4 regions of the Serratia sp. AS12 genome follow, and region 4 is predicted to be linked to each of the others. Evidence: predicted binding sites of a transcription regulator. Region 4 holds the regulator's gene; each other region holds the start of a gene.
The links. The regulator Fur, encoded in region 4, represses iron uptake genes when iron is present. The targets are predictions, from matches to a motif close to ATAATAATGAGAACNACTATCAA.

Region 1 (7,231 bases), 2.5 Mb from region 4:
GACGGCGACGTGCTCGATCTGCTGCAAAGCGGTCGTGCACACCTTGGCATGGTAGAAGTTCAGCCCAGTTATCCGCCGGATATCGCCTTCGCGCGGCTGCCGGAGCAAACCGAAATGGGGCTGTTCGTCGCCCGATCGCACCCGCTGGCACAAACGGCCTCGCCAACGCATGAACAGTTATCCAGCACGCGCCAGCTGTATTTGAATACCTACACTGGCGCAAGCGCGGCACGGCCCCAGGGGTTGGTGTGGTCCGCGCCGAGCTATCTGATGCTGCTGGAAATGGCGGAACAAGGTTTTGGCTGGGCCACGTTGCCAAACTGGCTGGTGAAACAGTACGGCCACGACAAATTAACCGAGTTGAAGCCGCGCGGTTGGCCGAAGCTGATTTCCGTGGATGCGGTGTGGTCGAAGTTGTCCCCGCCGGGGCCGGCGGGGTACTGGTTGCTGGAGCGCTTGCTGGAAAGCGCGGAAGATCAGGCCGCCGCGTTGCGTGATTGAATGGCGCGCGAAACGGTATCCAGCAATTCGGGAATGTCCATCTTCGGCAGCACCACTTCCACGAAGGCCAACTGCTGGCTGTCGCCCACTTCGCGCAATGCCTGGCGCAGTTGCTCCGGTTCGGTGACCCGCAGCGTTTTCACCTGATGCTCGCCGGCCAGCGCCTGCGGCAGTTGCGTCCAGTTCCACTGAGCGATGTCGTTGTAGCGCTGCTCCGGCCCATGAATCGCCCGCTCGACGGTATACCCCTCATTATTCAGCAGGAAAATCACCGGTTTCAGCCCGTCGCGCAGCATCGAGCCAATCTCCTGCGCAGTGAGTTGCGCCGATCCGTCACCGATCAGCAACACCACCCGGCGAGCCGGCTCCGCCGTCTGCGCGCCAAACGCCGCCGGCAAGGTGTAACCGATAGACCCCCACAGCGACTGAACGATAAACCGGCAACCCTGCGGCAGGCTCAACGCCGCAGCGCCAAAACAGGCGGTGCCTTGCTCGGCGATCACAATGTCGTCCGGCCGCAAGAAGTCCTGTATCTGTTGCCAGAAGCCATGCTGGTCCAGACCGCTGCCGTTCGGCTCCGGCAATGCCGGCCGTTTGATCACCGGCAACTGCCATTGTTTCGCCAACGACAGCGTCAACTGGTGCAACGCTTTTACCGCGTCACACATCGGGATCTGGCTGAATACCTGCTGCCCGACCCGCGCTTCAAAAGGTTGGATATCGATACACTTCTCCGCGGGCAAGTGATGGCTGAAACCGGCGGTAATGGTATCGGTAAAGCGCACGCCGACGGTAATCACCGCATCGGCATTCTCAATCAGCTGCTTCACCTGCGGATCGCTGGCCGCACCGGCATAAGTGCCGGTAAAGCAGGCATGGGTTTCATCCAATACGCTCTTGCCGAGCAACAGCGTCGAATGCGGCATGTCTACCTCATTCATCCACTGTTCCAGCACCCTTTCGGCGCCAAAACGTTCAGCCAGGAAATCGGCCAACAGAGAAACCCGCCGTGCCGGCAGCAGCATTTCTCGCGCTGCGGCGATAAACGCCTGCAACGACGCCTGTGAAAGATGGGCCTGTCGCAGCATCAGCGGCGCCGGCCGTGACGCCAGCGGCGCCTCCGCCACGTCGCTCGGCAACATCAGGTAAACCGGGCGGCGTTCAAACAGCGCGGTGGTCAGCAGGCGATCTATTTCCGCCTCGGCGTTGGCGGCGGTGAGGCTGGCCTGGGCGACGGTCACTTCTTTGGCCATGCGGGCAAAGTGGCCAAAATCCCCGTCCCCCAGCGAGTGGTGCAGTAAATCGCCGGCCCGCTGCGCGCGCAGCGCCGGTGCCCCAACCACGTGGATCACCGGTAAATATTCGGCATAGCTGCCGGCAATACCATTTACCGCGCTCAGTTCGCCCACGCCAAAGGTGGTGAGTAAAGCGGCTGCCGGTTTGCAGCGTGCATAACCGTCTGCGGCATAGGCGGCATTGAGTTCGTTGGCACACCCCACCCAGGTGATCTGCGGGTGAGCAATCACGTGATCGAGAAACTGCAGGTTGTAGTCTCCGGGCACACCAAAGAAGTGCCGGATGCCGATCTGGGCTAAACGATCGAGTAGGTAATCGGCCACCGTATAGCTTTTACTCATGATCATCACCTGCCAAAGGTTACAATTGTTAGTTTTAAGTATCAAATATGTTGTAAAAATGTCGAGTTTTGTGTTTAAAAAGCGAATGGCAACCCTGCGTTACATCCCCGCATTCGCCACGAGCATTTACCTGCTTCATGGGCCGTATTTAAAAACTTGACGGTGATTTAGCGTGATCGCGGGCTCTGACAACGGGAGTGAAAACGCATACACTAAAATTCACTCTCACCTCTGCCGAAAAGGGTTTGTATGCTTTACCAGGCTGATTCTTCGCGTTATCAAAATATGGAATATCGCCGCTGCGGACGCAGCGGGCTGAAATTGCCCGCGGTTTCGCTCGGCTTATGGCACAACTTTGGCGACACCACCTTGTATGACAATGCGCGCAAACTGATTCATTGCGCGTTAGATCGCGGCATCACCCACTTCGATCTGGCCAATAACTATGGACCGCCACCCGGCTCCGCCGAGGAGAACTTTGGCCGCATCCTCAGTGCAGATCTGAAACCCTGGCGCGATGAGCTGATCATCGCCTCGAAGGCCGGTTATACCATGTGGCCAGGCCCTTACGGCGACTGGGGTTCGAAGAAGTATCTGGTCGCCAGCCTGGACCAAAGCCTGCAACGCATGGGGCTGGAATATGTGGATATCTTCTATCACCACCGCCCGGATCCGGATACGCCGCTGGAGGAAACCATGGGCGCGCTGGATCTGCTGGTACGCCAGGGCAAGGCGCTGTACGTCGGGTTGTCCAACTACCCAGCCGACCGCGCGCGCCAGGCATTCGAGATTCTGCACCGGCTCGGCACGCCTTGCGTGATCCATCAGCCGAAATACTCCCTGTTCGAGCGCTGGGTTGAACCGGAGTTGCTGGATACGCTCGAAGAACATGGCGTCGGTTCCATTGCATTCTCCCCGCTGGCCGGCGGCCTGCTGACCGATCGTTACCTGCACGGCATTCCGCAAGATTCACGTGTCGCCAGCGGCAGCCAGTTCCTGCAACCCGATCAGCTCACCGACGCAAAACTGGAAAAGGTGCGCCAGCTTAATGCCCTGGCGCAACAGCGTGGGCAGAAGCTGTCGCAGATGGCGCTGGCCTGGGTATTGCGCGGCGATCGCGTGACTTCGGTGCTGATTGGCGCCAGCAAGACCAGCCAGATTGAAGATGCCGTCGGCATGCTGGCTAACCGCACTTTCAGCAGCGACGAAATCGCCCAAATCGAACGGATATTAATGTAATCGCTTACAATTATCGCCGGGCGCATGGCCGGCGATAACCTCCGCAGTGCCAGACAAATCTTAAATCCTCATCTCATCGCCGCTTTTCAGAATCCCACTAAGATTCAACCCTATCCGCAGGCGCTAATATACCGATATTGCAGTAAAAAAATTATAAGGCCGGTTAATGATGAACGCGCTTCATTAACCGGCCAACCCGCTGCGGCGGAAAGGAGAAGCCATGTTTAAACCTCTGTTATTGGCCGCCTTATTGGTGGCGTCGACGGTACCTGCCATCCAGCAGGCGCATGCAGAAGGCCTCAGTATCAATCTGATGCCGGGCGTATCGCTGCGCATTGGCGAGGAAGATAATCGCGGCCGTTATTGGGACGGCTACGACTGGCGCGACCGCGACTGGTGGCAAGGCCATCAGGGCCGCTACCTGGGCGATCGCAGCCGCCGGGGCTATTACTGGGATGGTTATCGCTGGCGCGATAACGATTACTGGCGCAAAAATTATTACTATCATGATGGCCGCTATCGCAAATTCGATAAGCATTACTACAAGCATCACGAAAAACATCATTGGAAAAAAAATCACCATGATGACGATCGCGGTCGTCGCCATCACGACGATGATTGATGCCAAAAGGCCAGCGTAACGCTGGCCTTTTCGATCACAGCACGCTGCTGACCAGCAGATAGCCGTTCAGGCCGACGACCACCAACACAATCAGTTTACCCAGCGTCTGTATGCTCCGGCTGTTCACCATCTCCCCCATCAGTTCCCGGTTACCGGTAAAGGCGAGCAGCGGCACCAGCGCCAACGCAATGCCGAAGCTCAGCAGCACCTGGCTCAACACCAGAATGCGCGTGGCATCCATCCCCAGCATAATGACGATAAACGACGGCAGCATAGTGACCACCCGGCGCACCCACAGCGGAATGTAAAAGCGTACGAATCCCTGCATCACCACCTGCCCCGCCAGCGTCCCCACGACGGTGGAGGACAGACCGGCGGCCACCAGGCTCAGCCCGAAGAGCGTCGCCGCCGCCTGGCCCAACACCGGCTGCAGTGTCAGATAGGCCAGATCAAGATCGGCCACACCGCTGTGCCCATTGAAGTGGAAGGTCGCAGCGGCGGTTGCCATCATTGCCAGGTTAACAAAACCGGCGATGGTCATGGCGATGGCGACATCGACCTTGGTGGACGCATACCGATCCGCCTTTGAATTCTCGCCGGCAGCCTGGGTTAGCGACGAATGCAGATAAATCACGTGTGGCATGATGGTAGCCCCCAGCACACCGGCGGCCAGATATACCGCATCGCCATTCGGCAGATCCGGGATCGCCATGCCTTTTAACAGCGGGCCAAGCTGCGGTTGGGAAAACGCCAGTTCCACCATATAGGCAGCGGCAACAAACAGCAGCAGCCCGCCGATCGCCATCTCCAGCGGTTTTTGGCCGCGTTTTTGCAACATCAGGATCAGAAAAGTGGCGATACCCGTCAGGATGGCGCCCTCAAGCAGCGTAACGCCCAACAGCAGTTTGAAACCTATCGCCGCGCCGATAAACTCCGCCAGGTCAGTGGCCATCGCAATGATTTCCGCCTGCACCCAATAAGCCCATACGGCCGGGCGTGGAAAGCGATCGCGGATGTGTTCCGCCAGGTTTTTGCCCGTGGCGATACCGAGTTTGGCGGACAACAACTGGATAAGCATCGCCATGACGTTGGCCCAGACCACAACCCACAGCAGGCTGTAACCCAAAGAGGCGCCAGACTGGATATTGGTGGCGAAGTTGCCGGGATCGATATAACCGATGGCCGCGATAAATGCGGGCCCCATCAGCGACAGTTTGATTTTTCTGGACGGGCGACGGGTGTTCTCAACCACGCGACTGTTTGGCATACCCTGAACCCTTAGTCTGATAAACTAAGGGTTATTTTATGTAAATGAGAATAATTATCAAGCGCATTTGTGACGGTAAAACTTATCTCTGTAATCGGGGATAACTCAGGTTTTAACGAAGGGTGTAACGTGCAGGTTACACTTTTCTGCCCTTCAGCGAGGCATATTCCAAACGAAATACGCCTGATAATCAAATTAGCACAAGAATAGGAATTTCATATGGATTCAGTAACCCATTGATTTTTTATGTTTTAGTGTAATAATTTAAGACATTTCCCATTACGACTTTCCATATTTGCAATGGACCTCTCGTTTTTAAACGTGGCGTTACATAAAATGACATCCGAAATTCAGCCTGCCTCAAGTTTGGAGCAAACATGTCCCATATTGCGCACTTTGCGTTAGCGTTGGTGGTGGTTGCGATCCTGGCACTGTTAGTGTGCCGCGATCGTAAAAGCATCCGCATTCGCTACGTTATTCAACTGTTGGTTATTGAAGTACTGCTGGCCTATTTTTTCCTGCATTCGGAAGCGGGTTTAGGCTTTGTAAAAGGATTCGCGGCGCTGTTCGACAAGCTGCTCGGGTTTGCGGGGCAAGGGACTGATTTTGTATTCGGCGGTATGGGTGATAAAGGTCTGGCCTTCTTCTTCCTGAAGGTACTGTGCCCAATCGTCTTCATCTCTGCGCTGATCGGTATTCTGCAATACATCAAAGTGTTGCCGTTTATCATCCGGATTATTGGTACCGTGCTGTCAAAAGTAAACGGAATGGGCAAGCTGGAGTCGTTTAACGCCGTCAGCTCGCTGATCCTGGGCCAATCTGAAAACTTCATTGCCTATAAAGATATCTTGGGCAAGATGTCGGAAAAACGCATGTACACCATGGCGGCAACCGCGATGTCTACGGTTTCCATGTCCATCGTGGGTGCTTACATGACCATGCTGGACGCCAAGTTTGTGGTTGCGGCGCTGGTACTGAACATGTTCAGCACCTTTATCGTGCTGTCATTGGTCAACCCGTATGACACCAGTAAAGAAGAAGAACTGCATCTGGGCAATCTGCACGAAGGCCAGAGCTTCTTCGAAATGCTGGGTGAATACATTCTGGCAGGCTTCAAAGTAGCTATTATCGTTGCTGCCATGCTGATCGGCTTTATCGCCCTGATCGCTGCGCTCAACGGTCTGTTCAGCGCCATCTTCGGTCTGAGCTTCCAGGAAATCCTGGGCTACTTCTTCTATCCATTCGCCTGGATCATGGGGATTCCTAAGCACGAAGCCCTGCAGGTGGGCAGCATCATGGCGACCAAATTGGTCTCCAATGAGTTCGTGGCCATGATGGAGCTGCAGAAAGTCTCTGCCGAGCTGTCGCCACGCAGCATGGGCATTCTGTCGGTGTTCCTGGTTTCCTTCGCCAACTTCTCTTCCATCGGTATTGTGGCCGGTGCGATTAAAGGGCTGAATGAGCATCAGGGCAACGTAGTTTCCCGCTTTGGTCTGAAGCTGGTTTACGGTTCTACGCTGGTCAGCCTCCTGTCTGCGTCCATCGCGGGCCTGGTTCTGGGCTAAGCCGAAACGGCAACAACGGAAAGGTCGCTTCGGCGGCCTTTTTTATTGCCCACAGTTTAGAAAGCAGCAAAGACAGAAAGCAAAAAGCCGACCCTGAGGTCGGCTTTTTAAAGAGTGGTGGAGCTAGACGGGATCGAACCGTCGACCTCTTGCATGCCATGCAAGCGCTCTCCCAGCTGAGCTATAGCCCCACAAAAGTGGTACGCTTTGACCGGCGTTACGGTATTCCCCAACCTTTCTGAGATAAAGGTTGGTGGAGCTAGACGGGATCGAACCGTCGACCTCTTGCATGCCATGCAAGCGCTCTCCCAGCTGAGCTATAGCCCCAATCCACAAACACAAAATCCTGTGAACGGGGCGCATAATATGAAACCCCCGAAACACTGTCAACGGCTAAATT
Region 2 (7,231 bases), 2.1 Mb from region 4:
AAAAAACTCAACCCGCTGCAACGTATCGCCCGCCTGCTGTCGAACATCTTTGTGCCGATCATTCCGGCTATCGTCGCCTCCGGCCTGCTGATGGGCCTGCTCGGCATGGTGAAAACCTACGGCTGGGCCGACGCGAACAGCGCGCTGTTCGTGATGCTGGACATGTTCAGCTCGGCGGCGTTTATCATCTTGCCTATCCTGATCGGCTTCACTGCCGCGCGCGAATTCGGCGGCAACCCTTATCTGGGCGCCACGCTGGGCGGCATCCTGACCCACCCGGCGCTGACCAACGCCTGGGGCGTCGCGGGCGGTTTCCACACCATGAATTTCTTCGGACTCGATATCGCCATGATCGGCTATCAGGGTACGGTGTTCCCGGTGCTGCTGACGGTGTGGTTTATGAGCGTGCTGGAAAAACAGCTGCGCAGAGTGATCCCCAACGCGCTGGACCTGATCCTGACGCCATTCCTGACGGTGGTGATCTCCGGCTTCGTCGCCATGCTGTTTATCGGCCCCGCCGGTCGCGCACTGGGTGACGGCATCTCCTTCGTGCTCAGCACGCTGATTGCCCACGCCGGTTGGTTCGCCGGATTCCTGTTCGGCGGCCTGTATTCCGCCATCGTCATCACCGGCATTCACCACAGCTTCCACGCCGTCGAGGCCGGGCTGCTCGGCAACCCGAAAATCGGCGTTAACTTCCTGCTGCCGATCTGGTCGATGGCCAATATCGCCCAGGGCGGCGCTTGCCTGGCGGTGTATTTCAAAACCCGCGACGCCAAGATTAAAGCCATTGCGGTGCCTTCAGCCTTTTCCGCCATGCTCGGCATTACCGAGGCGGCGCTGTTCGGTATCAACCTGCGCTTTGTGAAACCCTTCCTGGCTGCGCTGGTGGGTGGCGCGCTCGGCGGTGCCTGGGTGGTGGCCAATCACGTCGGCATGAACGCCGTCGGGCTGACGGCGATACCGGGGCTGGCGATCGTGCAGGCCAGCTCGCTGCTGAGCTATATCATTGGTCTGGTTATCGCCTTCGGCAGCGCCTTTACGCTCTCGCTGCTGCTGAAATACAAAACGGACAGTGAATGATGGAAGAACTGAATTTGATGAAACAGGCCGTTCAGGCGCTGATGACGGGTATGCCGCTGGCGCTGCGCGATCCTCATCGCCCGGCATGGCATCTGGCCCCCAGCGTCGGCCTGCTGAACGACCCCAACGGGTTTATTCAGCATAAGGGGGTTTATCATCTGTTCTATCAGTGGAACCCGCTGGGCTGCGATCACCGCAACAAATGCTGGGGCCATTGGCAATCGACGGATCTGCTCAACTGGCAGCATCAGCCGGTGGCGCTGGTGCCCGGCGCTTGTTACGACAGCCACGGCTGTTACTCAGGCTCGGCGGTGGTGGCAGACGGCAAAATCATGCTGGCGTATACCGGCAACGTAAAATACCCCGACGGTTCTCGCACCGCGTACCAGTGCCTGGCGCTGGAAAATGCGCAGGGCGGGTATGACAAGCTCGGCCCGGTGCTGCCGCTGCCGGAAGGCTACAGCGGCCACGTGCGCGATCCCAAGGTTTGGCGCCACCAAGACAGCTGGTACATGGTGCTCGGCGCCCGTGACCTGCAGGATCGCGGCAAGGTGCTGTTGCTGCGCTCCGCCGATCTGCGCAGTTGGCAGCTGTTGGGGGAAATTGCCGGCACACAGCTGAACGGCATGGGCGATTTCGGCTATATGTGGGAATGCCCGGACCTGTTCACGCTGGCGGGTGCCGAGGTGTTGATTTGTTGCCCGCAGGGGCTGGCGGCGCAGGATGAACGTTATCTCAACGTTTACCAGGCGGGCTATCTGACCGGCAAGCTGGATTATCGACAGGCGGCCTTTGAACATGGCGAATTCCACGAGCTGGACGCCGGGTTCGAATTCTATGCGCCGCAAACCACGCTGGCCGAAGACGGCCGCCGCCTGCTGGTCGGCTGGATGGGCGTACCGGAGCAGGACGAAGCCTGTCACCCGACGTTGCAATACGGCTGGATCCATACCATGACCTGCCCGCGCGAACTTTCTTTGCAGAACGGCAAGCTTTACCAGCAGCCGGCGCGCGAGCTGCAACGGCTGCGCGGCGAGGGCAGCCAATGGCAGGGAATGGCGGGTAACGCCCCTGTCTGGCCGGTCGACAGTGCCGAAGTGTTGTTGACGCCCAACGGCGCATTCAGCGCCGACTTTGGCGATGCGATGACGCTGAGCTGGGACGGCGCCTTGCTGCGTCTGACGCGCAACAACCTGCGCAACGGGCAGCCTGAACACCGTTACTGGCGCGGTGAGGTCACCCATCTGCAAATGCTGTTCGACAGCTCCAGCGTGGAGATTTTTATCAACCACGGCGAAGGGGTCATGAGCTCACGCTACTTCCCTGGCCCGCAACCGTTGCTGCGTTTGAGCGGTGAGACGCAGCTTGCACTGGAGCACTGGCCGCTGACGCCATGCATGCTAGAATGACGCATCTCCCGTTGAACTCAGATGCCGCCAGTGAAAAAAAACAAACGCATAACCATCAGTGATATTGCCGCGCTGGCCGGCGTGTCGAAATCGACCGCCAGCCTGGTGCTTAACGGACGCAGCAAAGAATATCGGGTGTCCGACGACACCCGTGACCGTATTCTGGCGCTGGCCGGCGAGCACCACTATCAGCCTAGCTTCCACGCACGTTCGCTGCGATCCTCCCGCAGCCATACCCTGGGGCTGGTCGTGCCGGAGATGACCAACTACGGTTTTGCCGTGATTTCACGCGAGCTGGAAACCCTCTGCCGCGAGGCGGGTTTGCAGTTGCTTATCGCCTGCTCCGATGAAAACCCGGCGCAGGAAATGATGGCGGTGAACAGCCTGGTGCAACGTCAGGTCGACGGCTTGATTGTTGCCTCCAGCCAGCTCAGCGATGTGGAATACCAAAAGATTAACGCCGGCCTGCCGGTGGTGCAGATGGACCGCCTGATCACCGGCTCCGCGCTGCCGCTGGTGATGACAGACTCACTGACCTCGACCGCCACGCTGGTGGAAAACGTCGCACGCCAGCATCCTGACGAATTTTATTTCCTCGGTGGCCAGCCGCGCATCTCGCCAACGCGCGATCGCTTGGCCGGTTTTCAGCTCGGTCTTGAACGCGCCGGGGTAACCTGTAAACCGGAATGGATCATCAACGGCAATTACCACCCCAGCTCCGGCTACGAGATGTTCGCTCAGCTTTGCGCGCAGCTTGGCCGGCCGCCGAAAGCGCTGTTTACCGCCGCCTGCGGCCTGCTGGAAGGGGTGCTGCGCTACCTGAATCAGCACCAGTTGATGGAAAGCGACCTGCACCTTTGCAGCTTCGACGACCACTACCTGTTCGATGGCCTGACGCTGAAAATCGACACCGTAGCCCAGGATTGCCGCGCCCTGGCCCAGCACAGTTTCAACATGGTCAGCCAGCTTATCGACGAGCAGCCGTTGGCGCAGAATGCGTTATATCTGCCGGGCAGCATCCACTGGCGCCACCCCGCTTCGAAGGCGCTGCTCGGCCAGCCCTAAATTCAGGTTTTTTCCCCGATTAAGGAGCCCATCATGAGTCGCGAGATTAACAAAGATACCCAATTGTGCATGTCGCTGGCCGGCCGCCCTGGCAACTTCGGCACCCGCTTCCATAACTATCTGTACCAGGAACTGGATCTGAACTTTATCTATAAGGCATTCACCACCCAGGATATTCAGGCGGCGGTGGGCGGCGTGCGCGCTCTGGGTATTCGCGGTTGCGCGGTCTCCATGCCGTTCAAAGAGAGCTGCATTCCCTTCCTTGATGAGCTGGATGCTTCTGCCACGGCGATTGAATCAGTCAATACCATCGTCAATGACGACGGCTTTCTGCGGGCCTATAACACCGACTATATCGCCATCGCCAAACTGCTGGCGCAGCATCAGATCCCGGTAGAAACCACTTTCGCCCTGCGCGGCAGCGGCGGTATGGCAAAGGCGGTGACTGCCGCCCTGCGCGACGCCGGTTTCAAACGCGGTCACATCATCGCCCGCAACGCGGCGGCAGGCCAGGCGCTGGCTAGCGCTTACGGTTATCAGTGGCTGGCGGAAGTCGGAGAGTTAACCGTGGATATGCTGATCAACGTGACCCCCATCGGTATGGCCGGCGGCGCAGAGGCGGAACAACTGGCCTTTACCCCGGCAACCCTCGAAGCGGCGAAAATCGTTTTCGACGTGGTGGCGCTGCCGGCGGAAACCCCGCTGATTCGCAACGCGCGCGCGCAAGGTAAACGGGTGGTCACCGGTGCGGAAGTGATTGCATTGCAGGCGCTGGAGCAGTTTGTGCTTTATACCGGCGTGCGCCCTACCGATGAGCAGATCGCCCGCGCCGCGGCGCATGCTCGCGGCTGAATTCTATCAAAGCATTGAAATAGAAAAAGGGCGCCTCGGCGCCCTTCTCATCGTTAGCGATATCCGGCCCGCTACTTCGCGGCGCCTTCCATCCCCACCAGCCCCACTTTCAGGTAGCCGGCTTTACGCAACGTATCCATCACGCTCATCAGCGTTTCGTAGTCCACGGTCTTGTCCGCCTGGAAGAAGATGGTGGTCTCTTTGTTCGCCTGAGTGCGCTGATCCAGCACCGCCGTCAGTTGATCGGCGCTGACCGCTTGCTCACCCACGTACAGTTGCTTATCCGCTTTCACCGACAGGAACACCGGTTTTTCCGGGCGCGGCTGCGGTTTGGCTGAAGAAGCGGGGAGATCGACGCGGATATCTACCGTTGCCAGCGGCGCGGCCACCATAAAGATGATCAACAGCACCAGCATGACGTCGATAAACGGCGTCACGTTGATTTCATGCAGTTCGCCGCTGTCGTCCAGATCTTCATTTAAGCGCATCGCCATAACTCACCCCACCCGCAGTTGGTGTGAATGCTGTGAGCGTTTGGCCTCTGCCGTCGCGGCCAGATCCAGATCGCGGCTCGACAGCAGCAATACCTGCGCCGCCACATCACCAACCTGGGCACGATGGCCGCTGATGACGCGGGCAAAGACGTTATAAATCACCACCGCAGGGATCGCGGCGACCAACCCCAACGCGGTCGCCAGCAGCGCTTCCGCAATGCCGGGCGCGACGACGGCCAGGTTGGTGGTTTGCGAGTGGGCAATGCCGATAAAGCTGTTCATGATACCCCAAACGGTACCGAACAGACCGACGAACGGCGAGATAGCGCCAATGGTCGCCAGGAAGCCGTTGCCACGGCCCATATTGCGGCTGTAGCCCGCTACGCGGCGCTCAAGGCGGAAACCGGTACGTTCTTTGATGCCGTTGTTGTCGTTGGACTCCGCCGACAGTTCCAGCTCGTTTTGCGCATCGTTCAGCAACACCGCGCTGATGCTTTCTTCGGAGAAACCCTGCGCCAGTTCGCTGGCTTCATCCAGCGTACGCACATTGGCCAGCGCCAGTTGCTCGCGGCGCAAACGGCGCTTGGCGCGGAACAACTCGCTGCCTTTGGAGAACAGAATGGTCCAGGTGACGATAGACGCCAGCACCAGGCCGATCATCACTATCTTCACGACGATGTCCGCGTGCTGGTACATGCCCCAAACGGACAGATCCATGCCGCGCGTTTCCGGTGGCTGAAGGGTCGGCGCCGGATTGAGCGGGGTCAGGCTTTCAGGCGCTGAAGCGGAAGGCGCGGCGACCGGAGCAACGCTCTCGGTCACGGCGGGGTTTGCCGCCGGTGCAGCCTGTGCGCTGCCGGCCAGCCCAACCACCAATACCATTGAAGCGATCAGACCACGGCCTAACGCCTTGCCCCATTGCGCCCGGTCTTGGCCGAACGCTCCTTGATTTAAATGCTTGCCAGCCGTTTTCACGCTGTGCCTCCACCCGTTACCGATCAAAATTGAGGAATAATTCAGCGTGTGATCATATCAAACCAATCAGGGATTGATAGTAGTTCTCATTATTATTTACCAATTGACATCCTCCCCGCCCTGAAGGACGGGGTTTTACGGCGCACCTGATAATCGGCAATATTTAAGATCTCGCGGCGTCGGAGCCGCAACATTCACCCATTCGCTGCCGGTCAGGCCCTTGACTCCCCTTTTAACGGGTTTTTCGTTACTTTTCGCCCACAGAGATGCAACAAACGCGCGCCGACAGCATTTTTGCCTGTGGGCTGTCCGTTTGCCGATATGCGAGCGAGTTAAACGCCGTCACGCAGAATGATGGCGTGCCAGAACGCGCTCCGGCAGAGGATTATGGCCGTTTCTATATCTGGAAGTTAAAACGTCTGGATGGCTATTATATGTCATGTTAACCTAAGGGCTATCGCAAAAACGCCAGTGAAAAGCCAGTAAAAGTGAGCCCATTCCTATGACGTCAAAAAATATCGAAACCACGCTGATCGCCGCCGGGCGCAGCAAACGCTATACCCAGGGCTCCGTCAATCCCGTCACCCAGCGCGCTTCCTCACTGGTATTTGACTCCGTTGCGGCCAAGAAACACGCCACCGCCCAACGTGCCCACGGCGAACTGTTTTATGGCCGCCGCGGCACCCTGACCCACTTCGCGTTTCAGGATGCGATGGTCGAGCTGGAAGGTGGTGCGGGCTGCGTGCTTTATCCGTGCGGCGCGGCGGCGGTATCCAACGCCATTTTATCCTTTGTCGGCGCCGGCGATCACGTGCTGATGACCGGTTCGGTCTATGAGCCGACACAGGATTTTTGCAGCCATATTCTTAGCCGCATGAACGTGACGACCACCTATTTCGACCCGCTGATCGGCGCCGATATCGCCGGGCTGATTCAGCCCAATACCCGCGTGGTGTTTCTTGAATCCCCCGGTTCCATCACCATGGAAATTCAGGATATCCCGGCGATGGTGCAGGCCATCCGCGCCGTAGCGCCGGAAATAGTGATCATGATCGACAACACCTGGGCGGCCGGCGTGCTGTTCAAGGCGCTGGATTTTGATATCGATATTTCGATTCAGGCCGGCACCAAATACATTATCGGGCACTCCGATTACATGCTCGGTACCGCCGTGGCCAACGAACGCTGTTGGGATCAACTGCGCGAATATTCTTACCTGATGGGCCAGATGGTGGACGCCGATACCGCCTATATGGCAAGCCGCGGCTTGCGCACGCTGGGCATACGCCTGAAGCAGCACGAGCGGAGCAGTATCGAAGTCGCCAACTGGCTGGCAGAACGGCCGGAGGTGGC
Region 3 (7,231 bases), 1.3 Mb from region 4:
CGTTGACGCCGCCGCCCGCCATGCCCATGTTGCCGAGCAACAGCTGGATCATCGCCATGGTGCGGATGTTCTGCGCGCCGACCGAGTGCTGAGTCCAGCCCAGGGCGTACAGGAATGATGCAGTTTTATCCGCCACGCAGGTTTCGGCGATGTATTCGCAGACTTTGATGAAATCCTCGGTCGGCGTGCCGCAGATATTGTTCACCACCTCCGGCGTATAGCGGCTGACGTGCTGTTTCAGCAGGTTCCACACGCAACGCGGATCCTGCAGCGTCAGATCACGCTTGGCGAAGCCGTTTTCATCGAGCTGATAATTCCAGGTGGTTTTGTCGTATTTGCGGTTTTCGGCGTCGTAGCCGCTGAACAGGCCGTCTTCGAAGGTAAAGTCTTCCCGCACCAGCAGGCTGGCGTTGGTGTAGGCGTGTACGTATTCGCGGTTAATCTTGTCGTGGGTGATCAGGTACAGCAGCACGCCCGACAGGAAGGCGATGTCGGTCCCGGAACGGATCGGCGTGTAGAAATCCGCCACCGATGCGGTACGGGTAAAGCGCGGATCGATGACGATCAGCTTGGCTTTATTGTGAATTTTGGCTTCCATCGCCCAGCGGAACCCCACCGGATGCGCTTCCGCCGCATTACCGCCCATGACGATAATCAGATTCGCGTTCTTGATATCAACCCAGTGGTTGGTCATCGCACCGCGACCAAATGTTGGAGCAAGACTTGCTACCGTTGGTCCGTGTCAGACACGCGCCTGGTTGTCTACGGCAAGCATGCCGAGAGCGCGACTAAATTTTTGGGTTAAATACCCGGTTTCGTTACTGGAGGCGGAGGCACACAGCATGCCGGTGCTCAGCCAGCGGTTGACGGTGACGCCCTGTTCGTTGGTTTTCACGAAGTTGGCGTCACGGTCTTCCTTCATCAGTTTGGCGATGCGGGTAAAGGCATCGTCCCAGGTAATGCGCTGCCATTTATCTGAACCTGGCGCACGATACTCCGGGAACTGGAGGCGGCTTGCACTGTGGATGAAGTCGACCAGCCCCGCGCCTTTCGGGCAAAGCGCGCCGCGGTTTACCGGGTGATCCGGGTCCCCTTCAATGTGGAATATGCTTTCTTTGGCGTTTTTGGCGCCATCACCAAGGCTGTACATCAACAGCCCACAGCCGACGGAACAATACGTACAGGTATTACGGGTTTCACGGGCGCGCAGCAGTTTGTACTGCCGGGTTTCCGCTAACGCCACTTCCGGGGCAAAGCCCAGTGCGGCGACCGTCGTTCCTGCCATACCGCCAGCGCAGATCTTAAAGAACTGCCTTCTGCTGACCTGCATGGGGATCTCCTTTCACTCTCGATTGTCACATTGTTTCAAATGGCGCTTTCCCCCTTGAAGCGGGAAGCGCTAAAATCGATCTTGTTTTTACGCGGCAATATTACCACAGCGTATATAGGGTTGTTACAAACAGGTGCCAGTTAAGTGAACACTATAAACCCAGAGCAGCACATAAATGAGACCCCGCTCACAGGGGTGACCCAGGCCCAGGTTTATCAGCGCGGGCAGCTAGCCACCGCACAGCCGGACTGGCTGGCGGAAGAAGTGCCGGTCGCCCTGGTCTATAACGGCATCTCTCACGTGGTGATGATGTGCACGCCAAAAGATCTGGAGGCATTCGCCCTCGGCTTTTCGCTGTCCGAAGGCATTATCGAGTCACCGCGCGATATCTACAGTATAGAGATTAACCAAACCTGTAACGGGCTGGAGGTGCAAATTGAGCTCTCCAGCCGCCGCTTTGCCGGGTTGAAGGAGCGCCGCCGCGCCATGGCGGGCCGCACCGGCTGCGGCGTGTGTGGCATCGAACAGTTGGCGGACATCTTCCGTCCGCTGCCTGTGCTGCCGTTCACCCAACGCTTTTCTCTCGCCAACCTCGACCACGCGCTGAGGCAGCTCAAGCAGGTGCAGAACGTCGGGCAGCTCACCGGCTGCACCCACGCCGCCAGCTGGATTTCGCCGCAGGGTGACCTGCTGGGCGGCTGTGAAGACGTCGGCCGCCACGTAGCGCTCGACAAGCTGCTCGGCGTGCGCGCGAAGCAAGATTGGCAACAGGGCGCGATCCTGGTCTCCAGCCGCGCCAGCTATGAAATGGTGCAAAAATCCGCGATGTGCGGCGTAGAGATCCTGTTCGTGGTTTCTGCGGCCACCTCGTTGGCCGTAGAAATCGCCGAGCGCAGCAACCTGACGCTGGTCGGTTTCAGCAAACCCGGCCGCGCGACGGTGTTTACTCACCCGCAGCGCATTGTGGATTGATTTAATCCCTTACACTAAGTAGGGCATTGATAATCATTTTCAAGATCATTTAATTAACTATAATGATCCGACTGCTTACGCGGTGCTAGCACCTTGCGCCGCCCATACCCCACTGGAGATGATGATTATGAGTTATTCACTGCCATCCCTGCCGTACGCCTACGACGCACTGGAACCGCATTTCGACAAGCAGACGATGGAAATCCATCACACCAAACACCACCAGACTTACGTCAACAACGCGAACACCGTGCTGGAAGCGTACCCTGAGCTGGCTTCGCTGAGCGTTGAAGAGCTGATCCAGGATCTGGATAAAGTGCCAGCCGACAAGCGCACTTTCATGCGTAACAACGCCGGCGGCCACGCTAACCACAGCCTGTTCTGGAAAGGCCTGAAAATCGGCACCACGCTGGGTGGCGATTTGAAAGCCGCTATCGAACGCGATTTCGGCAGCGTCGAGAAATTCCAGGAAGAGTTCGAGAAAGCCGCAGCAACCCGCTTCGGTTCAGGTTGGGCCTGGCTGGTGCTGAAAGGCGACAAACTGGCCGTGGTATCTACCGCTAACCAGGACAGCCCGCTGATGGGCGAAGCCGTTGCCGGCGCTTCAGGTTTCCCAATCGTGGGCCTGGACGTGTGGGAACACGCTTACTACCTGAAATATCAGAACAAACGCCCAGACTACATCAAAGCGTTCTGGAACGTGGTTAACTGGGACGAAGCGGCAGCACGCTTCGCTGCGAAGAAGTAATTCGCCCCCAGCACTGATGATGCCCGCGTGAAGCGGGCATTTTTTTACCCAAAATCCGCTAAAGTTTGACCGCCCTTTGCCGATGGTTTGTTCAATAGACGTTCGCCCGCAAAGGAAAAATAATATGGCGGCATTGCAAACACTGGCAGGAAAGTTCGTTCATCTCACCGTGGGTAAAAAGCTCGGCCTGGGGTTTGGTCTGATGCTACTGCTGACGGCGATCATCGCCGGCACCGGCGCACAATACCTGAATATCATCGAATCCCGCGCCTACCGCATCGATTTCAGCAACCGGCTGAATGACGAAATCAATCAGGCCAAATATAACCGCGCGCTGTTCGGCCAGACCTACCGGCCTGAGTACCTGAAGAATAACCGCGCCAATATCGAAAACGCGGTACGGCTGATCAACCAGGGCCAGACGCTGGACTGGGATACCCAAAGCCGGCGAGACCTGCAACGCCTGGTGGTATTGATCGGCCAATACCAGCAGCAGCAAAACGCCTTCGAAAAGGCGGTAGCGGCAAAAGATGCGATACGCCAAAGTTGGAACATGTCGGAAGTGCAAGACAGCCTGAATCAGGTGGAGCGCCAGTTGACCAATGGCGACCTGCAACTGGCTTTTGTGCAACTGAATCAGAAACTGACCCTGGTGCGCTACGACGCACGCGGCCTGTTGCTGAGCCTGAACCGTGAATCCGAAGCGCCGCTGTTAGCGGCGATTGATGACGCGCGCAGCACAGCAAACGCACTCAGCCGACGGCTCAGCGATGCCCAGCGCCCCCTGCTGCAACCGCTGTTGAGCGCGCTCGACGACTACAAAAACCGAATCGAAGCTTATCTGCCGGCTTATGAACAGGAACAGCAGACCAGCCAGCGGCTGGGGGACAGCGCCCAGGAAGTCGGTACGCTGGTCAACGCCTTTATGCGGGACGAACTGGCGCAAACCCATAACGATATTAATGCGGCGCAGCTGCAGATGGGCATCACCACGCTGATTGCCATTATCGCCGGGTTGCTGATTGCCTGGCGCATCACGCTGCAAATCACCCGGCCACTGCGCAGCACTCTGGCGCTGGCGGAACGCATCGCCAACGGCGATCTGCGTCAGGCGCAGACCAGCACCCGCCGCGATGAACTCGGCCAATTGTTGAATGCGGTAGCGGCGATGAGCCGAAACCTGCGCGATATGATTGAGAAAATCCAGATGGGGGTCAGCCAGGTCTCTACCGCTGCGGCGGAGATTGCCGCAGGCAACACCGATTTGTCCTCTCGCACCGAACAACAGGCGGCGGCGGTAGAAGAGACCGCCGCCAGCATGGAGCAACTGACCGCCACGGTGAAGCAGAACGCCGAAAACGCCCACCACGCCAACCAACTGGCTACCGAGGCTTCGCAAACCGCCCAACAGGGCGGCAAGCTGGTAGAGAACGTAGTCAGCACCATGCGCGATATTTCCAGCAGTTCGCGACGAATCGCCGAAATTACCACCCTGATCAACGGTATTGCTTTCCAGACCAATATTCTGGCGCTCAATGCCGCCGTAGAAGCGGCGCGCGCCGGCGAACAGGGGCGTGGCTTCTCGGTGGTGGCCAGCGAGGTTCGTAATCTGGCACAGCGCAGTGCCCAGGCGGCAAAAGAGATCGAAGGGCTGATCGCCGAGTCGGTCAGCCGGGTGCAAACCGGCACCACCCTGGTGGAGAATACAGGCAGCACCATGGAGCAAATCGTCCTCTCGGTGACCCACGTGCGCGATATCATGGCGGAGATCGCCGCCGCCTCCGACGAGCAAACGCGCGGTATCGCCCAGATCGGCCAGGCGATTGTCGAAATGGATCATACCACCCAGCAGAACGCCGCACTGGTGGAGGAATCCGCCGCCGCCGCCGACTCGCTGGAAGAGCAGGCTGACATGCTGCTGCAAAGCGTCTCGGTATTCCGCCTGGCGGAGCAGAAAGCCCCCGACGCCGTGGCGAGAGCCGGCGCGCCAAAAGCCCCGGTGATTAAAGCGCGGTCAGCAACAGCGCAAGACAACTGGACCACGTTCTGATGCCCCTCCCCGCCCGGTTATTTTCGGGCGGGATGTTCTGTCCCTCCCGATCAACTCAGGCTATGCTGAACCTCTGACGCAAAGAACGGAGGCGCATATGCATCACCCTGAGGTTTATATCGGCACCATCCAGCCTTATGACGGCGGGCGGCCCAGCGGCATCGCCAAACGCCTGGTGGACGGCGCCATCAAGCTGACCCCGCTCGGCCTGGAAGGCGACGAGCAGGCGGAAAAAAGCTATCACGGCGGGCCGGACCGCGCTTTGTGCCACTATCCGCGCGAACATTATGCCCACTGGCGGGAACAGTTTCCTGCACAGGCGGAACAGTTCTGCGCGCCGGCTTTCGGCGAGAATATTTCCACGCTGGGGCTGAGCGAGCACAACGTGTTTATGGGCGATATCTTCCGCTGGGGCGAGGCATTGATTCAGGTCACCCAGCCGCGCTCTCCCTGCTTCAAACTCAACTACCACTTCGCAATCGACGACATCTCGGTGCTGATGCAGCAGAGCGGCCGCTGCGGCTGGCTGTACCGGGTGGTGTCCGCCGGCGTCGTCAGCGGCGATCGTCCGCTGGAGCTGGCGACACGCAACAGCGACATCTCTGTGGCCGAAGCCATCGGCATTGCCTGGCATATGCCGTTCGATGAAGAGCAGTATCGCCGTCTACTGGCGGTCGCCGGGCTGTCCGCGAGCTGGAGCAAAACCATGCTGACTCGCATCACTACCGGCCGTATCGAAAACCTTAACCGCCGTCTGTTGGGGCGTTGAAAAAGACCCCAGGTATACTGTTGTGCAACCTCTTTCAGCCAGGAGCAGAAGCTATGACCACCCCCTCTCATTCGATCCACCACGCCGCAGCCGTGGGTTATCAGGCCAATGCCGACCGCTACGTGAAAGGGCGACCGGATTATCCGCCGGAGATCGCCACCTGGCTGCGTGAGGTTATCGGCCTGCACGCCGGCATGACGGTCATCGACCTCGGCGCCGGTACCGGCAAATTCACCCCGCGCCTGCTGGAAACCGGTGCGCAGGTGATCGCCGTCGAACCGGTAGCGCAGATGCTGGAAAAACTGTCGGCAGCGCTACCTCAGGTGAAAACGCTGGCGGGCACCGCCGAGTCGATTCCGCTGCCGGACGAATCAGTCGACGCCGTGGTTTGCGCGCAGTCCTTCCACTGGTTCGCCACGCCGCAGGCGCTGGCTGAAATTCAGCGTATCCTCAAGCCCGGCGGCAAGCTGGGTCTGGTATGGAACATGCGCGATGCGCGCGTGAGCTGGGTGCGCAAGCTGAATCAGATTGTCGACAGACACGAGGGCGACGCACCGCGTTTCTACACTGGCGAATGGCGCAAACTGTTTCCGGTCAAGGGGTTCGAAGCGTTGCAGGAGCAGGTGTTTATGTTCGGGCACCAGGGCGCAGCAGAAGATGTGATTTACAACCGGGTGCGTTCAACCAGCTTTATCGCCGCCTTGCCGCCGCAACGGCAGGAACAGGTGATCGATCAGATTCGCCAGTTGGTGGCGGAGGAAGGGGAATTGCAGGGCAAGGACACTGTGACCGTGCCCTATCAGACCAAGGCGTATTTCACCACCAAGCAATGAAAACGGGGCGCCACAGACGGCGCCCGATTTTCAGAATGCTTTTTTGGCGTAGCCGGTGACCACTTTCAGGCCCATCTCACGGCCCAGAGCGGTCATCGGGTGCACCACGATCAGGCCGCGCGCGCTTTTTTTCAACGAGCCCATGTCCGCCTGCTCTTTCTTGGTGATTTCACGGCTGAAGGGCAGTTGGCTCAGCTTTTGCGCTTCCACGCTCAGCTTCTCGACGCGCACGCCTTTCAGACGTTCGATTTCCGTCGCCAGCTTCTCTTTTTCTTTGGTGTGCTGGGCAATCAGGTCGATATTGCCCTGTTGGATCACCGCCGTGTCTTTGTGATTCAGTGCGTCCAGCAGGTCGCTAAGGCGCTTAATCTCTGCCTTTTCTTTCTCTTTCATGGTTTATGGCCTGTCTGTGCCTGTACGGCACGCTAATCAATGATGCCCACATTGTAGCAAAATGCGCACGCAGTTACTCGCCTTGCTCGATTCCCGGCGGCAATCCGCTCATCTCACAGGCTTTCGCCCCCACGCG
Region 4 (7,231 bases):
CGGCCCCGGCCAAACGGGCAAGAATAAGATCGACGGCGGCCTGATGCTTTTGCAGTTCACTCTGGCCCAGCGCGGTGATTTGGTAGCTTTTGCGGCCGTTACCGGTAGTTATCGGCTCGAGGAAGTCCTGCTCTTCCAACAGCGTCAAGGTCGGATAAATAACGCCTGGACTTGGCACGTACAAACCGGAGGAAGCCTCGTCGATCGCCTTGATCAGCTCATAGCCGTGGCTCGGCTTGCGTGCCACCAGCGCCAGCAGCACCAACCGCAAATCGCCATGTTCAAACATGCGGTGACGCCCACCACGGCCGCCGCGCCCACCGCGTCCGTGTTCTTCGCCATGCTCGCCGCCAAAATGGTGGCGCCCGCCACGACGACGATGTTCGTGCCCTTCTTCGCCGTCATGGTGGCAACCGTGCCGGCGGTGTAAACCTAATCGATGGAACATAGGGTTTTACCTCTCAATGAATAGTCAGTTGACGAGGTGATTTAGATATATCTAACTCACTTCGATATATCTAATCTAGATCGATATATCGAAATGCGCAAAGGATCTTTGTAAATAGATATATCTAAATTGCAGGCATAAAAAAAGCGCTGTAAAAACAGCGCTTTTTATCAGGCAGAAAAGAGATTATTTGGCGGAAGCCAGCACTTCGCTGACGATCTCTACCGCTTCATGCTCGATCTTTTCGCGGTGCTCGGCACCCAGGAAGCTTTCACAGTAGATTTTGTAGGCTTCTTCGGTACCTGAAGGACGCGCTGCAAACCAGCCGTTGTCGGTCATCACTTTCAGGCCGCCGATGGAGGCACCGTTGCCCGGAGCCGCCGTCAGACGAGCGGTGATCGGGTCACCCGCTAACGTGTTGGCCTTGACCATTTCCGGCGACAGCTTGGCCAATGCAGCTTTCTGCGCATGGGTAGCCGGTGCCTGAATGCGGTTATAGCTCGGTGCGCCGAAACGCTTGGCCAGGTCCTCGTAATGATTCTGCGGGTTTTCGCCAGTCACTGCGGTGATTTCCGCCGCCAGCAGGCACATGATGATGCCGTCTTTGTCGGTCGACCACGGGGTGCCATTGAAACGCAGGAACGAAGCCCCGGCGCTCTCTTCACCGCCAAAGCCGAAGCTGCCGTCGAACAGACCGTCAACAAACCATTTGAAACCTACCGGCACTTCCACCAGTTTACGGCCCAGATCGGCCACTACGCGGTCAATCATCGCGCTGGAAACCAGCGTTTTACCTACGGCCACATCCGCGCCCCACTGCGGGCGATGCTGGAACAGGTAGTTGATGGCAACGGCCAGATAGTGGTTCGGGTTCATCAGGCCTTTAGGCGTCACGATGCCGTGGCGATCGTAGTCCGGGTCATTGGCGAACGCCAAATCGAACTTGTCGCGCAACGCCAACAGGCCGGCCATCGCAGATTCCGACGAGCAGTCCATGCGGATAATGCCGTCGTGGTCCAGGTGCATAAAGCGGAAGGTCTGATCGATAGAGTCGTTGACCAGCGTCAGATCCAGCTTGTAGTGCTCGGCAATGCGCTGCCAGTAGGCAATGCCGGAGCCGCCCAGCGGATCAACGCCCAGCTTCAGGCCGGCACGCTGAATGGCGGGCATGTCAACCACGTCTACCAGCCCTTCCACATAAGGTTGTACCAAATCCTGCGCGTGCAGATGACCGCTGTTCCAGGCTTTGTCCAGCGACTGGCGCTGAACGCCTTTCAGCTGTTGCGCCAGCAGCTCGTTGGCGCGCTTTTCAATCACCGAGGTCAGGTTGGTGTCGGCCGGGCCGCCGTTGGTCGGGTTATACTTGATGCCGCCGTCTTCAGGCGGGTTGTGCGAAGGGGTAATGACGATGCCGTCGGCTTGCGCCCCGCCGTTGCGGTTGTGGCACAAAATGGCATGGGATACCGCAGGAGTTGGCGTAAAGCCGTTATTTTCCTGCACGATCACATCTACGCCGTTGGCGGTCAGGACTTCCAGCACAGAAATAAAGGCCGGCTCCGACAGCGCGTGGGTGTCTTTACCGACGTAGCAAGGGCCGGTAACCCCTTGCTGGCGACGCACTTCGGCAATCGCCTGGGCGATAGCGAGGATATGGGCTTCATTGAAGCTGTGGCGCAGAGCGCTGCCACGATGCCCTGAAGTACCGAACTTCACCGCGTGTGCGGCGTTGCCCGCTTCCGGCTGCAGTACATAGTACTGCGACGTCAGCTGGGCCACGTTGATCAAATCGCTTTGCTGAGCCGGCTGCCCGGCACGTGGGTTATTCGCCATCGACATATCTCCCTAATCCCTGTCCGGCAACCGGGCAATATGTCGCTCACGGCCACCATGACGGGCTGTTCGCTAAATTAGATAGTGCCGCAAACTTTATCTGTCAGTTCCGCAGGGAACTGCATAGCCTGCATGATGTGTTCAACCATGCTGCGTTTACGACCGGTGTTGGTATTGGTGATCACCCAGTAAGGCGTACCCGGAACGTGCTTTGGCTTGGTATGCGTTCCGTTCGCCAGCAGGGTTTGTTGATCGCCGGCAAAATAGGTGCGGGTACGGCCATGCAAAGCATCGGTAGCTGCGGCAAAGCCCGCCGCATCGAGGGTATACAGGGTCGAAAGAACCAGCATGAAACGATTCACAGCTCTGCTCTGCTCGGCATATTCGTCCGACAGCAGCAGCTCGCGTACCGCGCGCACACGATCGCGAGGACGCTGCGCGGCGACGACTTTTTCCTGCTCGGCGCTCTGAGCACTGGCGGCAGGCACGGCACGCAATGGCTGGCCTGCGGTAAATTTCAACATACGGCGCAAAATATCGGACGCGCTCTCACCAATATGTTGCGTGTGGCTGGCAATATAACGGTAAAGCTCTTCGTCGACTTCAATAGTTTTCATCTTTATCCAGTACTGTTTTTTTCTACTTAGAACCTGAAGCCAGATCCTGCATTCAAGCCATGGGATTATAAGGTTAAAAGCGCAAGGGCGAACACAACTATGTGCCTGCGGGCGGAAAAAGCAGACTAATACCTATAGCCGGCGCTGCCAAGCCCGAAACGAGAAAAATCCGGGTTATACCCTATGGATTTCAAGTTTCCGCTAACCACGCTGCTGCCTGAAAGGCGACGGGTATATTCGTCGTGTGTTTTAATCATGATACCCTAATCTGAATCTCTCTCAGTATGAACTTCGCCATGAAATTACATTATCAACTGCTGGCCACCGACTCCGCCGCCCTGCCGGTCGTGCTGATCCACGGGCTGTTCGGCAATCTGGACAATCTTGGCGTGCTGGCGCGCGATCTGAATCAACAGCACAGCGTGATTAAAGTCGATCTGCGTAACCACGGCCTTTCGCCGCGTTCTGCGGTAATGACCTATCCGGAAATGGCGCAGGACCTGCTGGCGCTGCTCGATGAGTTGCAGTTGGAGAAGGCGATTGTGATCGGCCACTCCATGGGCGGCAAAGCGGCAATGGCGCTGACGGCGATCGCCCCAGAACGGGTTGAAAAGCTCATTGTTATCGATGTGGCGCCGGTGGATTACCGCACGCGTCGCCATGACGAGATTTTCGCCGCCTTAAAAGCGGTGAGTGCGGCCGGTATCACCCAACGCCAGCAGGCCGCGGAGTTGATGCGCAGCTACCTGCAAGAAGAAGGCGTGATCCAGTTCCTGTTGAAGTCTTTTCATCAGGGCGAGTGGCGCTTTAATCTGCCGGCACTGATCGACCAATACGAAAACGTCACCGGCTGGCAGGACGTCCCCGCATGGCCGCACCCGACGCTGTTTATCCGCGGCGGCCTGTCGCCCTATGTGCAGGACAGCTACCGTGAAGATATCGCGCGTCAGTTCCCGCAGGCGCGAGCGCATGTGGTTGCCGGCACTGGCCACTGGGTTCACGCGGAAAAACCGGAGGCGGTACTGCGCGCCATTCACCGTTTTCTCGACGAAGCCTGAATAAAAACCACCCTCTGGCGAAAAAACGCGCTAAAGATAACGGCTTAGCGCGTTTTCGGCTCAGTTAAACATTGTCGTTGCTCTATCTGCTGGGGTAATATGGCGCGCTATAATTTTGCCGCCCTGCTCAGCGTGTTCAGTAACGTCAGGCTGGGGGTAAATTTGGGTTAGGGTTTATTGGCCCGAAGTGTGTTAACCGAACCGTCCGGAAGCGTATACGCTTTTTGATGCAAACTCCCTTGCAGTACCGCTACCTATGGCAAAAGAACAAACGGATCGCACGACGCTGGATCTGTTCGCAGATGAACGCCGTCCGGGGCGCCCGAAAACCAACCCGCTATCCCGAGATGAACAGCTTAGAATCAATAAGCGTAATCAGCTTCGACGCGATAAAGTCCGTGGCTTACGGCGTGTGGAACTGAAAATCAACGCGGATGCGGTGGACGCCCTGAACAAACTGGCGGAACAGCGTAATATCAGCCGCAGCGAGCTTATTGAGCAAATGCTGCTGGCACAACTGGCGGATGAACAGCCGGAACATTGATCTTTGCAGCCGCACATGCGGCGCGGTGTTATGGATGACACCGATCAACACCGTTTTATTCCTCCCGGCATCGCATAAACGCGATAAAACCCCGGGGTAAATCTCTGGCATGATACGCACTTACCGGTAAGAGGCAGATTCTTGCCATGTCATCATTTTAATCGGTGTTATCGCGTTCAACGCTAACATCGTGCAATGCAATTAATTGAATTTAAAGGTTATACGCGATATGGCTAATGTAGGCATTTTCTTTGGCAGCGACACTGGCAATACCGAAAACATTGCCAAGATGGTCCAGAAAATTCTTCAGCAGCAGTTTGGCAAAGAGGTGTCGGAAATCCGCGACATCGCCAAAAGCAGCAAAGAGGATCTGGAAGCTTTCGACATCCTGCTGTTGGGTATTCCTACCTGGTACTACGGCGAAGCCCAGTGCGATTGGGATGACTTCTTCCCGACGTTGGAAGAAATCGATTTCAACGGCAAGCTGGTTGCGCTGTTCGGCTGTGGCGACCAGGAAGACTATGCGGAATATTTCTGTGATGCAATGGGCACCATCCGCGACATCATTGAGCCACGCGGCGCCGCGATTGTCGGCCACTGGCCGACCAAGGGTTACCATTTCGAAGCATCGAAAGGTTTGGCGGATGACAATTTCTTCATCGGCCTGGCGATTGACGAAGATCGTCAACCGGAATTGACCAACGATCGCGTCGCGGCCTGGGTGAAGCAGATCAGCGAAGAACTGAGCCTGGCCGATATCGTCGGCTAACCCTCAAAGGTTGAACAAAAGCCCTGCAAAGTGCATAGTGTTGCCAGCAGGGCCGTTCATCGGCAGCACGGATTTCTGCAATAGAAGCTACATGTTTGTAACTTCCCACATCGTCAAGGTAGACTGAGATATCGGTTTATCCCATCCATCAAGACGTTGCGTGTGTAACATGCAATTGTGCCATGATATCTTTGTTAACAACCGGCGGTTTCCATTTAGGGCAACCGGTTCTATAATGACACGCAATTAACTCTTTGTGCCGACCGATGCCACAGGCAAGAATGCCTCAACTTGATTAGCATAGTAACAGGACTGAATCCGCATGACTGACAACAACACCGCATTGAAGAAGGCCGGCCTAAAAGTCACGCTTCCGCGACTCAAAATCCTGGAAGTACTGCAAAATCCGGAATGCCATCACGTCAGTGCGGAAGATTTGTACAAAAAACTGATCGACATGGGCGAAGAAATTGGCCTGGCGACGGTTTACCGCGTACTGAACCAGTTTGATGATGCCGGGATTGTGACCCGTCACAACTTCGAAGGCGGCAAGTCCGTGTTCGAATTGACCCAACAGCATCACCACGATCACCTGATTTGCCTGGACTGCGGCAAAGTGATCGAATTCAGCGATGAGTCTATCGAAGTGCGTCAGCGTGATATCGCCAAGCAGCATGGCATCAAGCTCACCAACCACAGCCTCTACCTGTATGGTCACTGTGAAATCGGTGATTGCCGCGAAAACGACACCCTGCACGACAAAAAATAATGCCCTCAACCGGCATTGAGAACCGCCTTAACGGCGGTTTTTTTATGCCTCCAGGTGAGAGCAAAAAAATCCCCGGACAGGCCCGGGGAAAATCACATCTGAAAGACAACAATTGCAGCGGCACTTCTCCACGGTACTTCTCTCACTTCCCACTTACGCTCACGTCACCGTCAACTCACCCGCCGACACGCGGATGGGTAAACTCGTCACAATGCATATTCAAGAAACAGCAGCCGATCGAAGAAAATCGGCCAGGCATAGTCGAAAACGCCGCGAACGCGGAACCCTTGGTTCAGGTAGATTTGGCAGGCATCGCTGCGTTGCCATACGCACAGCACGATATGTGTCGCCCGGCGCTGCTGCGCCTGCTGCTTAATCAGGGCAAACATTGGGTTAAAATAGCCCTGTCCGCGGAATCGGCTCTCGATGGCCAGGCTACAGACAAAGTAATCGTCCGCACCGCACTGGCTGTGCACAAAATCGTCGTAGGCCTCATCAAGCGGCTTCATTTCATCGCGATATAGATAGCTCGCCTTAACGCCATATAACTCGTCGAGACTCGCCGCAGTGAAAAAACCGATAAATGCCCCGCACCGATCGTAAGCCAGGGTAATCAGGTCCAGATAGGGGTCGATATTTTGCGCCTGCTGCAGCGACACCAGATCCATCCCGGCCGGGTTGCCGGCAGAGCAGTATTCCAGGTAGCTGGTGGCAAAAAGCAGTTTCGCCATGCGGATCCTGTCCGCTTCGCCAGCTTGCCGCCCCGGCAGAAAATGTAACCCACCCTGCGCTAGCGGCAATGCCGCATCGCCCGTTCCGACGGTTAACCGCCAGTAATTGCCTTCGTCGATCTGCCGCCGGTTATCCGCTATCAAATACTCGCCAAAAAGCTGGTTCACCCGATCCAGCGCGCGGTCATGGGACAGCACCGAATAGTAATGATAGTGATCGATATCAGACCTTATCTGCGCCGGGTAGGCCATGCGCGGCACTTCATCGACGGTAAATATTTCCGCATAGCGGGCCAGATCCGTCGGTTGCTCAAGCTGCCAATCCACCAGCTCCAGCCGGCTTATACACTGCCGATAGCTGCGCAGTTCCTCCTCCCCGAGCGGCAACGTCTCATTGGTGAGCACATCCTCCAACAGGCGCATGCCGCGGATACCACAGGTCACCGCCTGTGGAACAGCGTCATA

Region 1: a site for Fur is predicted at 5,305-5,327, ahead of SERAS12_RS18005 (Nramp family divalent metal transporter). Genes of this name have one in related genera too.
Region 2: a site for Fur is predicted at 5,952-5,974, ahead of exbB (tol-pal system-associated acyl-CoA thioesterase). Genes of this name have one in related genera too.
Region 3: a site for Fur is predicted at 2,329-2,351, ahead of sodA (superoxide dismutase [Mn]). Genes of this name have one in related genera too.

The regions. Positions count from the first base shown of each region.
Region 1 is NC_015566.1:3,840,964-3,848,194, forward strand. Features, by position in the region: gene SERAS12_RS17985 (LysR family transcriptional regulator) at 1-501, shown strand, start outside; gene SERAS12_RS17990 (alpha-keto acid decarboxylase family protein) at 477-2,138, opposite strand; gene mgrA (L-glyceraldehyde 3-phosphate reductase) at 2,388-3,377, shown strand; gene SERAS12_RS18000 (DUF2502 domain-containing protein) at 3,598-3,999, shown strand; gene SERAS12_RS18005 (Nramp family divalent metal transporter) at 4,034-5,266, opposite strand; gene SERAS12_RS18010 (NupC/NupG family nucleoside CNT transporter) at 5,644-6,831, shown strand; tRNA gene SERAS12_RS18015 (tRNA-Ala) at 6,947-7,022, opposite strand; tRNA gene SERAS12_RS18020 (tRNA-Ala) at 7,083-7,158, opposite strand.
Region 2 is NC_015566.1:4,693,181-4,700,411, forward strand. Features, by position in the region: gene SERAS12_RS21710 (sucrose-specific PTS transporter subunit IIBC) at 1-1,083, shown strand, start outside; gene SERAS12_RS21715 (sucrose-6-phosphate hydrolase) at 1,083-2,492, shown strand; gene SERAS12_RS21720 (substrate-binding domain-containing protein) at 2,514-3,557, shown strand; gene SERAS12_RS21725 (shikimate 5-dehydrogenase) at 3,591-4,409, shown strand; gene exbD (TonB system transport protein ExbD) at 4,481-4,903, opposite strand; gene exbB (tol-pal system-associated acyl-CoA thioesterase) at 4,907-5,878, opposite strand; gene metC (cystathionine beta-lyase) at 6,381-7,231, shown strand, end outside.
Region 3 is NC_015566.1:41,086-48,316, reverse strand. Features, by position in the region: gene fdnG (formate dehydrogenase-N subunit alpha) at 1-1,330, opposite strand, end outside; gene fdhD (formate dehydrogenase accessory sulfurtransferase FdhD) at 1,475-2,302, shown strand; gene sodA (superoxide dismutase [Mn]) at 2,430-3,050, shown strand; gene SERAS12_RS00195 (methyl-accepting chemotaxis protein) at 3,175-5,100, shown strand; gene yiiM (6-hydroxyaminopurine reductase) at 5,198-5,869, shown strand; gene SERAS12_RS00185 (class I SAM-dependent methyltransferase) at 5,923-6,702, shown strand; gene SERAS12_RS00180 (YibL family ribosome-associated protein) at 6,733-7,095, opposite strand; gene SERAS12_RS00175 (PLP-dependent aminotransferase family protein) at 7,169-7,231, opposite strand, start outside.
Region 4 is NC_015566.1:1,324,413-1,331,643, reverse strand. Features, by position in the region: gene SERAS12_RS06160 (PadR family transcriptional regulator) at 1-448, opposite strand, end outside; gene pgm (phosphoglucomutase (alpha-D-glucose-1,6-bisphosphate-dependent)) at 635-2,278, opposite strand; gene seqA (replication initiation negative regulator SeqA) at 2,356-2,895, opposite strand; gene ybfF (esterase) at 3,180-3,953, shown strand; gene ybfE (LexA regulated protein) at 4,210-4,497, shown strand; gene fldA (flavodoxin FldA) at 4,727-5,266, shown strand; gene fur (ferric iron uptake transcriptional regulator) at 5,589-6,035, shown strand; gene SERAS12_RS06125 (glycosyltransferase) at 6,242-7,231, opposite strand, start outside.